One region of the Nocardia sp. NPDC058519 genome, then DNA from elsewhere that is predicted to be linked to it. Evidence: riboswitches for the same ligand, from Rfam matches in the RefSeq annotation. Region 1 holds a riboswitch; the other holds the start of a gene.
What was found. Region 1 has a riboswitch for S-adenosylmethionine ahead of ACFWPK_RS31540 (bifunctional o-acetylhomoserine/o-acetylserine sulfhydrylase). Riboswitches for the same ligand answer to the same signal wherever they lie in the genome.

Region 1 (6,182 bases):
CCGCCGCGATCCCGATGCCCACCGGGAACGGCAGGAACGCGATGCCCGCCTTCAGCGGCGAATAGCCGAGGGTGTTCTGATAGTAGAAGCTGAGGAACAAGAACATGGCGAACATCGCGATCGGGATCAGCAGCGCGGCCAGCAATGCGCCGCCGCGATTGATCTCACCCGGAATTCGCAGTGGTAGTAGCGGATTCGCCGAGCGTGCCTCGATGAGGACGAACGCGACGAGCAAGGCGGAGCCCGCGCCGAGCAGGCCGAGGGTGCTGCCCGCCAGCCAGCCGTGTTCAGCGGCGCGACTGAACCCGTAGACGATGGAGACCAAGCCGAATGTCACGGTGACGGCGCCGGGCAGGTCGTAGCCGCCGGTTCGGGGCACCGGGATATCACGCGCGATCACCGCGACCGCACCGGCCACCGCGATGAGCGCGATCGGGGTGTTCATCAGCAGCGTCCACCGCCATGACGCGAACTCGGTGAGCGCGCCGCCCACGATGAGCCCGAACGCGATGCCACCCGCGGTGATACCGGCGAACACCGCGAACGCGCGGGCCCGCTCCTGCACATCGGTGAAGATCACCGACAGCAGCGACAGGGCCGCGGGGGCGAGCAGTGCGGCGAACGCGCCCTGCAGACCGCGGCCGATGAACAACTGCGCGCCGGTCTGCGCGAGGCCGGCCAGCGCCGACGCGGCGGCGAAGCCGACCAGGCCGACCAGGAAGATCCGGCGTCGGCCCAGGTAGTCGGCCATCCGTCCGCCGAGCAGCAGTAGCCCGCCGAAGATGAGCGTGTACGCGGTGAGCGCCCACTGTTTGTCGCCGTCGCTGATCCCGAGGTCCCGCTGGGCATACGGCAGGGCGATCGTGATCACGGTGGCGTCGAGCACCACCATCAACTGGGCGGCGGAGAGCACGACCAGCGCCCACCACCGCATCGAATTCTGTTGAGAATCAACATGTTTCGTCTCTAGCTCGGTGCCGGTCACCAGAACTCCTCGTTACTAGATTGGCGTCGACCAATCCTGGCACTACACGACAATTGGCGTCAAGAGAAAAATGTCTGAACGCGCCAATTGGCTTTCCTAGACAGATAAAGCGACCGACACGGTAGGCTGGTGTGATGCTGGACTCGACTACTCCGATCAGCGCCGACCGGACGACCGAACCGGCTGCCGACGCGCCGCTGGGCCTGCGTGAACGCAAGAAGATCCAGACCAAGGCCGCGATCGTCGCGATCGGCCTCGAACTGTGCGATAGCCAGGGTTTCGACGCGACGACGGTCGAGCAGATCGCCGCGGGTGCCGATGTGTCACCGCGCACTGTCAACCGGTACTTCGCGCTCAAGGAAGACATCGTGCTGGCCCCGATCGACGACTTCGGGGTCTCCGTCGCCGTCGCGCTGCGCTCCCAACCGAACACCGGCAACGAACTCCAGGCACTGTGCGGCGCCTACCTGGCGGTGGTCCAGGCGGAGGCAGACGCGGACGGTATCCGGTTCATCCGCCAGTTCCTGCAGATGCAGCGGATCATGCGCACCAGCCAGTCGGTTAACGCGCGGGCGCTGGAATACGCGGAGAAGAAGAACGTCGCGGTGTGCACCGAGCTCGCGCAGCGGATGGGCACGTCACCGGACGACTTCAAGGTGAAGCTGGTGGCCGGGATCTGGCAGATGCTGTGCCACATCTCGGTCGCCGATACCGAACAAGCACTGCTGAGCGGGTCACCGACGGTAGCTGTTCGGGTCACTCGCGACGCCGTGCTGCGCGCCTACCACGGCTTGCGGCAGGTCTGTGGCGCACCGGTCGACGACACGCCCGGCTTCGGCACACCGGCCGACGAGTGATCTTCAGCGTGAAATGCGGGGGAAGTTTCCGCGCGCGGGAGGTGTCCGGTTAACATGACGGCAAGGTCATGAGTACCAGCGCCAAGCCCCGGCTCGCTGGTCGGCAACCCTCCAGCTGCGGTGGGGTGCTCCGGGTGATGACCGGGCTCTCGAAAGTCGAGAGCAAGCGCGCATTGCAGGAGGCCCCCATGTGTTGTTGCCCGTCGATCCGACCCAGTTGACGAGATCCCCCCGGCGCACACCCCACTGGAGCACGACATGACCGACTCTTCCCTGCCCGAGAACTGGTCCTTCGAGACCAAGCAGGTCCACGCGGGCCAGGCCCCCGACGCGAGCACCAACGCGCGGGCACTGCCGATCTACCAGACCACCTCCTACACCTTCCGCGACACCGATCACGCCGCCGCGCTGTTCGGCCTCGCCGAGCCGGGCAACATCTACACCCGGATCATGAACCCCACCCAGGACGCGGTGGAGCAGCGGGTTGCCGCGCTCGAAGGTGGCGTCGCGGCGTTGCTGCTGGCCTCCGGCCAGGCCGCGGAGACCTACGCGATCCTGAACCTGGCCAGCGCGGGCGACCACATCGTGTCCAGCCCGCACCTCTACGGCGGCACCTACAACCTCTTCCACTACTCGCTGCCCAAGCTGGGGATCACGGTCTCGTTCGTCGAGGATCCCGATGACCTCGCGCAGTGGGAAGCGGCGATCCAGCCCAACACCAAGGCGTTCTACGGCGAGACCATCGCCAACCCGAGCAGTGCGGTGTTCGACATCCCCGGCATCGCCGGTGTCGCGCACGCGAACGGCATTCCGCTGATCGTCGACAACACCGTCGCCACCCCGTACCTGATCCAGCCGCTGGCCCACGGCGCCGACATCGTCGTGCATTCGGCGACGAAGTACCTGGGTGGGCACGGTGCGGCCGTGGCTGGCGTGATCGTCGACGGCGGCACGTTCGATTGGACCGTGCGCGACGCCGACGGCAACGCGCGCTTCCCCGGTTTCACCGAGCCCGACCCCAGCTACCACGGTGCGGTGTTCGCCGATCTGGGCGCGCCCGCGTTCGCGCTCAAGGCGCGCGTGCAGTTGCTGCGCGATCTGGGTGCTGCGGTCTCGCCATTCAACGCGTTCCTCATCGCGCAGGGCATCGAGACGCTGAGCTTGCGCGTCGAGCGGCACGTCAGCAATGCCGAGACGGTCGCGAAGTTCGTCGCCGAGCAGCCGGGCGTCGACGCGGTGTTCTACGCGGGCCTCGAGTCCTCGCCCTGGCACGCGCGGGCCGAGGAGCTGGCGCCCAAGGGTGCGGGCGCGATCGTGGCGTTCGAGCTGGCGGGCGGTGTCGATGCGGGCAAGAAGTTCGTGGACGCGCTCAGCCTCCACAGCCATGTAGCTAACATCGGTGATGTGCGTTCACTCGTGATTCACCCGGCGTCGACCACGCACTCGCAGTTGACGCCCGAAGAGCAGCTGGCGGCCGGCGTCACTCCCGGCCTGGTCCGGCTCGCGGTGGGCATCGAGGGCATCGAAGACATTCTGGCCGATCTGCGGGCCGGGTTCGCGGCGGCGACGACGTGACTGTGAGCACCGAATCGCCGATCGCCCGACCCGAAACCGGGGTGGCCCTGCTGCCACCCCAGGACGGGCGTGTCGGCGTGGTCGCCATCGGGGACGTGGCGCTGGAGAACGGCGCCGTTATCCCCGATGTGCGGCTGGCGGTGCAACGCTGGGGCGAGCTCTCGCCCACCCTGGACAATGTGGTGCTCGTCGAACACGCGCTCACCGGCGACTCTCATGTCGTCGGTGGGCCCGACGGGGCGCCCGGCTGGTGGGAAGGCATGGTCGGGCCCGGCGCGCCGATCGACACCGACGAGTGGTGTGTGATCGCGACCAACGTGCTCGGCGGCTGCAAGGGCAGCACCGGCCCGTCCGCACTGGCGGCCGACGGAAAGCCATGGGGCGCACGGTTTCCCGAGCTGACCATCCGCGATCAGGTGAACGCCGAAGCGCGGTTGTTCGAGGTGCTCGGGATCGAGCGGCTCGGCGCGGTCGTCGGCGGCTCGATGGGCGGCATGCGGGTGCTCGAGTGGATCATCGGCCTGCCCGAGCGGGTCAGTGCCGCGCTCGTGCTGGCCGTCGGCGCTCGCGCCACCGCCGATCAGATCGGCACCCAGACCACCCAGATGGCCGTCATCACCGCCGATCCCGACTGGCAGGGCGGCGACTATCACGGCACCGGCCGCGCGCCGATGACCGGCATGGGGCTGGCCCGGCGCATCGCGCACCTGACCTACCGCACCGAAGGCGAACTCGACCACCGCTTCACCAACAAGGCCCAGGGCGACGAAGACCCGTGGACCGGTGGACGGTACGCGGTGCAGAGCTACCTCGAACACCAGGCCGACAAGCTGTGTCAACGCTTCGATCCGGCCACCTATGTGCTGCTCAGCGAGGCCATGAACCGCCACGATGTGGGTCGCGGGCGCGGCGGTGTCGCTGCCGCGCTGGCTTCGACGTCGGTGCCGTGCGTGGTGGGCGGGGTCGACTCGGACCGCCTGTACCCCTTGCACACCCAGGCCGAGCTGGCCGAAGGGCTGCCGGGCTGCGCGGGTCTCGAGATCGTGCATTCACGCGACGGGCACGACGGGTTCCTCACCGAGGCGGCCGCGGTGTCGAAGTTGCTCACCGAGACGATGCGCCTCGCGCGGGAGAACCGCTGACGTTCACTCCCCCGGTCAGCAGGGTGACGATCGACCGGACATAGGCCTGAAGTCGTTCGCGCGGATACTCTTCCGGCTCGCTGACCCCGAGCCGACCGAGCATTTCGGCGATGGTGAGGGTCGAGCTCGCGAGCAGCCCGGCATCCATGCCCGACCACTTCGGCAGCACTGAGATACCCATGCGGACAAGCGATTCCGCGCGCTCCAAGATTTCGGCACGCGAAGCACGAAGAGCCGCACGATATTCGTCGGGCGCGCTCGCCGGGGTGGCGAGGATCAGCCGCCAGCGAGTCGGATTCGCCAGTGCCACACCGACGAACGCTTCGACAGTCGCCGAGGCAGCCGCCAATGGGTCGGCGCCGAGCAGGTCTTCGGGCAGCGTGTCGGCGATCTGATCCAGTCCGCGTTCACGTTCGCGTTCCAGCAGCGCTTCGACGAGTTCGGCGCGGGTCTTGAACACCGTGTACAGCACGGGTTTTCCGACGCCCGCCTCCTGCGCGACGGCCTCCATGCTCAGCTCGTGCAGTTCCATCCGGCCCAGGACGGTGAACGCGGCGTCGAGAAGTTGCGCGCGGCGCTGGTCCGGCGGCAGGCGCGGTGCATAGCGGCGTCGAGGTCGTTGCTCCTGCGTCGAGGTCACCCGCCCACCTGCCTTTCGCTCGCCGACGATACCCGCCATCCTTCGTCACGAATCCTACGCAACCGTTGTATTCACGTCGAGTAATTGCTACGGTGGTGTTGTATTCAATATTCCTCGCACTGCAAAGGGGCATGTGCAATGGCTTTCGATGCGTCGACTCTGCGTCGCGACGACTACGGCTTCTTCGGGCCGGATTCCCCCACCTGGAAGGTGTGGGCGGCGCCGACCGCGCTGATCGGATTCCAGCGCGCGGTCACCCTCGAGCACTTCGATCCGTTCCTGACCGCAGCGGTCGCCGATTCGCACGGGATCTACGACAATCCCGCCACCCGTCTCGACCACACGCTGTCCTACTTCCTGCTGGTCGCGCTCGGCGACGGCCGCACCGCCATCCAGGCCGCCGAACACCTGATGAAGGTGCACGCGCCGATGACGGGCATCGAACCGATCAGCGGCAAGCGCTACAGCGCCAACAACCCCGACTCCCAGCTGTGGATCCACGTCACCGGGTGGCATTCTGTGCTCAAGGCCTACGAGATGTTCGGGCCGGGGCCGCTGAGTCCGGCCGAAGAAGACCGGTACTGGGCCGAGTGCGTGATCGCCGCCGAACTACAGACCTGCAAGCCCTCGGATGTGCCGCGCAATCGTGCCGAGGTGCGCGCGTACTTCGAGCGCGTTCGGCCGCAGTTGTGCGTCAGCGAGCGGGCCGTGGAAGCCATGCATTTCCTGCTGTGGCCGTCGGTGAGCAAAGGCATGACGTTCGCGGCCGGTGGTCGTGTGCTGTCGCTGGCGACGATCTCGACGCTGCCCACCTGGATGCGCGAGCTGGGCCGATTCGACATGCCTCGTGTCGTGGACGCCGTGGTCCGTATCCCGGGGAAGGTGCTCGTCTGGGCGGCCGCACGTCGCGCCAACCTCGGGTTGATCATGGCCAGCCCGTACGTCGCGAAGATGACCGGACAGATCCTGGCCGCCCACGCCGG
Region 2 (7,386 bases), on a different contig from region 1:
GTGCCGTTGGCGTGGACCGGCGGGCTGTACCCGATCTGGGTCGTCGCGGGCATCCTCGCCGATGGGCAGCGGGCCGACCCGTCCAGCGTCTCGAACGCCCGGCGCGTCGGACTGTTCGCCCTCGGTGCGGTCGGCTGGGATCTGTTCCTCGATCCGCAGATGGTCGCCGACGGCCAGTGGACCTGGTCGGTCACCGACGCCGGGCTTCCCGGCCTGCCCGAGATCCCGTACACCAACTACCTGGGTTGGGCGCTCGTCGCGGTGATCATGGCGGTGCTGCTCACCCTGCTCGATCGGCTCCTCGCGCCACCGCGTGACCCCTCGGTGACGGTCCCGGTCGCGGTATTCGGGTGGACCTGGCTCGGCTCGACCCTCGCGCACGCGGTGTTCCTCGGCCTCCCGGCATCGGCGATCTGGGGCTTCGCCGGTCTGGGATTACTCGGGATCCCTCTGTTTCTGCGGGCGACGTGCGTTCTGAGCCGCCGACCCCGCCGCGACACACCCCGATTCGGGGCGAAAAAGGCCTGATCGGCGCGGTGCGCGGGGCGCGGTGGGCCCGTCGTGTGGGCTCTCGGGCTCGAGCCTGGCACGATGTCAACCGTGCAGCCGAGTCCCGTCGCCGACATGCCCGTTCCTTCGCCGCGTCGTTTCGTGCCCGCGCGGCGCGTAGCGGCCGTTGCCGTCCTGCTGGCACTGCTCGTGCCCGCGCTGGCCGGGTGCCTGCGGGTGCAGGTGTCGATGGGGGTGTCGTCGAACGACCGGGTGTCGGGGCGGATCGTCGCCGCGGTGGTGCCGACGGGGCCCGAGGACAAGGGGCCGCAGCTGAAGGCGCCGGAGCAGCTGGCGGCGAAAGTGCGGGTGGAGAACTACAACCAGGACGGGTACATCGGCACCCAGGTGTTCTTCGACGACCTGTCCTTCGGCGAGGTCGGCCAGCTCGGTGGGCTCTCGGATCAGACGCAGGGCATGTTCACACTCGAATTCCAGCGCAATGGCGATCTGGTGAGTCTCACCGGACGGGTCGACCTGGAATCGCTGCCGCCGCAGGGTTCGGACGTGCAGTTCTCCGTAGCGTTCCCGGCCCGGGTCGCCAAGACCAACGGCACCCGCGAGACCACCGACAGCGAGAACACCGTGTCGTGGAAGCTGCCCGCGGGCGAGGTGTCGACCCTGCGCGCCGAGGTGAAGTACGCCGACCCCAACACCCGTTCGTTCGCGGGCTGGGCGGGCATCGTCGGCGGCATCACCCTCGCGGTGGCCGCGCTGATCGCGGGACTGGCGTTCCGTGATCGCAACCCCGGCCCGCCGAACGCGCCGCGCGGCGGCTTCTCCCCCTCGGAGATGTGGCGCGAGATCTCCAGTCGCAGACTGGGCCGCTGACATGAGCGCGGCGGCCCGCTACCTGACCTGGGCGGGCACCGGTCTGGCAGCGCTCGGCGCGAGCACCGCCGTCTACAACCTGGTCACCTTGCGTACGCTGCCGCGCGGAGTCGCGGGCGTGATCGAACCGGTCACGGTGTGTGTTCCCGCCCGCGATGAAGCCGCGCGCCTGCCCGCGCTGATCGCCGACCTTCGCGCCCAAACCGGCGTCCCCCGCATGAACGTGCTGATCCTCGACGACGCGTCCACCGACGGCACCTACGAAGCCGCACTGGCCGCGATCGCCGGCGACGAGCGCTTCACCGTGCTGCGCTCCGCCGCGCACCCCGCCCCCGGCTGGACCGGCAAGGCCGCCGCGTGCGCGCGCCTGGCCGCCCGCACCGACGCGGCCGCCCTGGTCTTCGTCGACGCCGATGTTCGCCTCGCGCCCTACGCCGTGGCCGCAGCGGTAGCCGAATTACGCAGGCGTGGAGCGGGTTTGGTCTCGGCCTGGCCGGTGCAGGAAGCAGGTTCGACCACCGAGCACCTCGTCCAGCCACTGCTCGCCTGGTCGTGGGCCTCGACCCTGCCGGTCGGCCCCGCCAACCACAGCCTGCGCCCGTCCACCGCCGTCGCATGCGGACAGTTCCTAGCCGTCGATGCCGCGGCCTACCGCGCGGGCGGCGGTCACGCGGCTGTCGCGGCCAGCGCCACCGAAGATCTCGATCTGGCGCGCGCCGTGCGCCGAGCGGGCCACCGCACCGCCTTGGTGACCGCGGGCCCCGCCGCGAGAACCCGAATGTATACCGGCACAGCCGAACTCACCGACGGCTACACGCGTTGGCTGTGGTCGGCCTACGGCGGCCGTCTCGACACCGGCGCCGCCATCGGCATCCTTGCCGCCCTTGCCTTTTGGATTCCCCCACTGGCAGCGATCTTCGGCCGCGACCGAACCCGCAGAGCAGGCCTGCTCGGCTACCTGGCCGCCGTCACGAGCAGACTCACCGCCCGCACCATCGAAACCCGCCGGGCACCAACAGGTACCGACCTCACCTCGGCCCTGGCCCACCCACTCTCAGTGGCCAACTACCTCATCCTGTGGACCCGCTCCCACCACCGCCACCGCACCGGCCGCCTCCGCTGGAAACAGCGCCCCCTGGTCACCCCCGACGACCCCATCGCCCGCCACGCCTGACCGGTCAATAACCGAATCGGCCCGTCCAGGCCGCGGATACCCCGATACGGGGGGTACGTCAGGCGCGGCGGATGACGCCTATTCGATGTCCAGATCCAGTTCTGCCCAGGGGATTTCGACCTTGACCGGGTCGATTGCGGTGACTGCGATGACCGGGTCCTGGCCGCGTAGGCCGATTCGCTCGGTGACGTATCTGCCGTCAGAGGTGAGACGCAGTTGTTCGATGGAGGAGACCAGTCCGTCGTCGTTGACCATCCGGACGATCCAGTACTGCGCGATGCCGAGCTTCGCGTACTCGGCTCGCTTGTCGACGCAATCGGCGGTGACCGTACCGGGTGAGACGATCTCGACCACGAGCAGGGCGTCGGCGGCGGTCGGCTTGCGGCGCCATCGGCCGCGGTCGGCTTCCACGCAGCGGTAGAGGATCGCGTCGGGGCGGCGGAATCCGAACGGAACTTCGGACACGAGCATGTCGAGGTCACCGCTGGCGCGCGGGCACGGAGCGTCAGAAGGACGGTCACGCGCGGCGTCCCGCAGCGCGGCTTCGATTACGCGTGCGACGGAGATGTGGTTGGGTGACGGTGACTCGCAGTGCACGAGCATGCCGTCTTTGACCTCGATCGTTCGAGCGAGTTCCGTCGGCATCTCGAGGTAGATGTCCAGGTCGATGACGGGCATGTCGTTCCGCAGCCACGACCAGTCGTAGGCTCCGCTCATACCGCTGAGCCTAACGCTGACCGGCGAGCTTCAGGCGACCTCGGTGATGCCGATGGTCGGGAAGAAGAAGCAGGAGCGGCCTGCGTTGTCGGTGGTGCCGAAGACGGCGGCCAGGACGGTGCCTCGGCCGGTGTCGACGGGGACGGCGCGGACGCCGCCGACGGGGATGGCGGCGAAGAGGAAGTCGCGGATGGCGGTTTCGGCGAGGGGGCGCAGTTCGGCGGGGACCTCGGGCGGGACCATGGCGCGCACGATGTCGGCGATCGGGCCCATCGAGGCCATGCCGCCGCGGCCGGTGCTGACATTGAGCCAGGCCACCTGCATGCCGGAGGTCTTCGTGGCGGCGGTGTCGGGGGCGAGGCCGTAGGGCAGGAAGGTGAACAGGGTCTGGCCCGATTTCACGGCCGCGAGGTCGACGCCGGGGATCGGGAGGGTGTTCGCCGGCCACGGGCCCGGTACCGCGCCCGCGACGGCGGGAACAAGGCCCGTGCCGTCACCGGTGCAGTTCGCGGCGACCGTGGGGTAGAGGAAGGGCTGGATACCCATGGCCTTCAGCGTCTCGACGACGGTTCGGTAGGCGCCGAGGAGATCGCCCGGGCCCGCGGCAGGCGTGACGTTCGGTGCGTCCCGGGTGACGGCGGGCGTCACCGGCTCGGCCGGTTCGGCGGCAGCCGGTGGCACGGCCAGCAGTAGCGCGGCGGCGCAGGCCGTCAGCGAGGTCAGTGCGGTGGAACGACGCGGCATGATCACGACGTACTCCTCATCGACGCAGAGAAGGCCGACGCTACCGCGTGCGGTGGGTGAATCCGGACAGGTGAAGTAACCGGGCGTTCGGCGCGTCGCAATCTCGCAGCGAACCCCCGCCGAGGGTCGGTGTCCCCCACAGTCGACCGACCACGCCGAACCGGGGCAATTATGACTGCGCCCGAAGCCGGTTCCAACCTCTGCGCTCACGTTGATTTCTATCGTTGCGCGCACTCGTGCATGTGCCACATGCTGATTCAGCTCAGGCCGCAGCGCCGGGGCGCAACCATCCAGAGCGACCGAGAGACCTGGCTCGATGACGTCGCAGCAACCCGCCCGCTTTCGGGGTGTGGGTGCTTCTGCCGGGTTCGATGGAGGAGATTTTGTGTTTTCCGAAGGACTCCCATGACCGCGTCCGCCGTATCCGGCGCCGAGACCGCGCCCGCACCGCCCGGCGACGCTCCCCCCGCTGAGTCGGCATCCGCCGACGAAGCGACCGACCTTCCCCGGATCACCGGATCGTGGCACCCGTGGCGGTGGGTCGTCGCGGCGGTCGCGCTGGTGGTGGTGGCCCAGTTCGCACACGGTCTGATCACCAATCCGGGCTGGGACTGGGGCACTTTCGCCCAGTACTTCACCGCGAAGTCGGTACTGGCCGCGCTCCGGGTGACCATCGAGCTGACCCTGTGGGGCACCGTCCTCGGTTTCGCGATCGGCACCCTGCTGGCGATCGGGCGGGTGTCGAACAATCCCGTGCTGCGCGTGATCGCCTGGACCTACGTCTGGGCGTTCCGTTCGATCCCGCTGATCGTGCAGCTGCTGTTCTGGTTCAACATCGCCTACCTGTATCCCCGCCTTTCCGTCGGTATTCCGTTCGGACCAGCGTTCTTCGATTTCGAAGTCAACGGTGTCATCAGTGGTTTCACCGCGGCGGTGATCGGCCTGGCCCTGCATCAGGCGGCGTACTCGGCCGAGCTCATCCGGGCGGGCCTGCTCGCCGTCGACGGCGGCCAGCTGGAAGCGGCTGCCGCGCTGGGCATTCCGCGCTGGCGGCAGTTCCGCACCATCGTGTTGCCGCAGGCCATGCGCTCGATCCTGCCGAACGCGGCCAACGAGGTGATCAGCCTGTTCAAGGGCACCTCGATCGTGTCGGTGATGGCGATCGCCGAGCTGTTCTACCAGGTGCAGGTGATCTTCGGCCGCAACGGCCGGGTGGTGCCGCTGCTCATGGTGGCCACGGCCTGGTACATCGTGCTCACCACCGCGCTGTCGATCGTCCAGTTCTACATCGAACGGCACTACGCCAAGGGCGCCCAGCATGAGCTGCCGCCGACACCGTGGCAGCGGGTCCGCGCCAAGGTCACCGAGATCGCCGCCGCACCCCGAGGAGCCACCCGATGACCGCAGCGGTGCAGGCACGAGGAATTCGCAAGTCCTACAGCGGTACCGAGGTGCTGCGTGGCGTCGACCTGGCGGTGCGCACGGGCGAAGTGGTCGCGCTGGTCGGCCCATCCGGGTCGGGTAAGTCGACGCTGCTTCGGGTGCTCAACCATCTCGAGGCACAGGACGCGGGCACGGTGCACATCGGCGGTGAGCTGATCGGCTACCGGCAGCGCGGAAACACCCTGCGCCCGCTGCCCGACCACGCGGTGCGCGCCCAGCGCAGCCATATCGGTTTCGTGTTCCAGCAGTTCAACCTGTTCCCGCATCTCACGGTGCTCGACAACATCGTGCTCGCCCCGGTTTCGTCCCAGCGCCGCCCGCGCGCCGAGGTGATCGCCGAGGCGAAACAGCTCCTGGACCGGGTCGGGATGGCCGATTTCGCCGACGCCTACCCGCGCCGGCTCTCCGGCGGCCAGCAGCAGCGCGTCGCCATCGCACGGGCGCTGGCCTTGAAGCCGCGCCTGATCCTGTTCGACGAACCCACCTCCGCGCTCGACCCGGAACTGGTCGGCGAGGTGCTCGCGGTGATCCGCGATCTCGCGCACGGCGGCACCGCCCTGGTGATCGTCACCCACGAGATCGGGTTCGCCCGTGAGGTCGCCGACACGGTGGTGTTCCTCGACGAAGGACAGATCGTCGAGCAGGGCGACGCAGCCACTGTCCTCGATCACCCCGAACATCCACGCACGCAGGCATTCCTGTCGCGCGTGCGCTGAGTATCCCTTCCCACGAACAGGTTTCGACACTGATGAAGCTTTCCACGCTGATCGGCATCATCTCGGCGGCCACGCTGCTGACCACCGGCTGCACCGCCGATCCGGAATCCGCCGAGACCGTCCAGGCGGGTTCGGTCACCTTCGACCTCTCGCCCACCCAGGAGGGAAGGGTGCGGGTGGCGAAGGTCGACGCGATCGCCGCCGAAGTGCCGCAGGCGATTCGCGATCGCGGCACCCTCCTGGTGACCGGATCGGGCAGTTCCGCGCCCCCGCTGCGGTTCTATGCCACCGACGACAAGACCGTCGTCGGATCCGAAATCGACTTCGCCAGTCTGGTGGCCGACAAACTCGGCCTGAAGCTGGTCGCACAGGTGGCGGATTGGTCGCAGAACTTCGTGCGCGTCGATTCCGGCGAGGTGGACGCGTTCATCTCCAATGTCACCGTCACCGAGGAGCGCAAGGAGAAGTACGACTTCGCGACCTACCGCAAGGACAATGTCGCGCTCGAGGTGCCCGAGGACAGCCCGCTCGTCTTCAACGACCGAAAGAGCCTGGTGGGCAAGCGAATCGGCGTGGGAGCGGGCACCAACCAGGAACAGCTGCTGGTGAAGTGGAACGAACAGAACGTCGCCGAAGGGCTGGCGCCGATCGACATCGCCTACTACCAGCAGGTCACCGACTACTACCTCGCGCTCGCCTCGAAACGTCTCGACGGCTACATCGGCCCGAACCCCACCGGCGTCTACCACTCGACGACGACCGGCGAGACCAAGCTCATCGCCACCTTCTCCGGCGCCGGTGAGGCACTGCAGGGCGAGATCGCGGTGCTCACCAAGAAGAACAGCGGCCTCAATGCCGCCGTGCACAAGGCGCTGGTCGATGCCATCGCGGACGGCAGCTACCAGAAGGTCCTCGATCGCTGGGGCCTGGATTCGGAGAAGGTCACCGAGTCGCGGATCAACCCACCCGGTCTGCCGAAGAAGCCTGCCGCATGAGGTCATTCGAGAAGCTAGGAGTCCGCGCATGAAGTTCCTGCTGATGACGCTGATCACCCGGGTACCCGATCCGGTCACCGGCGTGGTTCCCACGACCCGCGATCGCCTGCACGAGGTGATCGAACAGGCAAGGCGCGCCGAGGAATTCGGCTATGACGGGTTCGCTGTCGGTGAGCGACACGAGGATCCGTTCCTCTCGGCCGCTCCCCCGGTGGTG

Region 2: it holds a riboswitch for S-adenosylmethionine, as region 1 does, so the genes downstream of both, ACFWPK_RS33275 (amino acid ABC transporter permease) here and ACFWPK_RS31540 (bifunctional o-acetylhomoserine/o-acetylserine sulfhydrylase) in region 1, are expected to answer to the same signal.

The regions. Positions count from the first base shown of each region.
Region 1 covers NZ_JBHXNK010000042.1:53,331-59,512, reverse strand. The annotation lists gene ACFWPK_RS31550 (MFS transporter) at 1-985, opposite strand, end outside; gene ACFWPK_RS31545 (TetR family transcriptional regulator) at 1,120-1,842, shown strand; SAM riboswitch class IV at 1,907-2,017, shown strand; gene ACFWPK_RS31540 (bifunctional o-acetylhomoserine/o-acetylserine sulfhydrylase) at 2,101-3,417, shown strand; gene ACFWPK_RS31535 (homoserine O-acetyltransferase) at 3,414-4,559, shown strand; gene ACFWPK_RS31530 (TetR/AcrR family transcriptional regulator) at 4,522-5,199, opposite strand; gene ACFWPK_RS31525 (oxygenase MpaB family protein) at 5,338-6,182, shown strand, end outside.
Region 2 covers NZ_JBHXNK010000050.1:3,806-11,191, forward strand. The annotation lists gene ACFWPK_RS33250 (carotenoid biosynthesis protein) at 1-528, shown strand, start outside; gene ACFWPK_RS33255 (LppM family (lipo)protein) at 625-1,380, shown strand; gene ACFWPK_RS33260 (glycosyltransferase) at 1,382-2,554, shown strand; gene ACFWPK_RS33265 (Uma2 family endonuclease) at 2,633-3,271, opposite strand; gene ACFWPK_RS33270 (hypothetical protein) at 3,302-4,015, opposite strand; SAM riboswitch class I at 4,299-4,393, shown strand; gene ACFWPK_RS33275 (amino acid ABC transporter permease) at 4,421-5,416, shown strand; gene ACFWPK_RS33280 (amino acid ABC transporter ATP-binding protein) at 5,413-6,174, shown strand; gene ACFWPK_RS33285 (ABC transporter substrate-binding protein) at 6,207-7,169, shown strand; gene ACFWPK_RS33290 (LLM class flavin-dependent oxidoreductase) at 7,198-7,386, shown strand, end outside.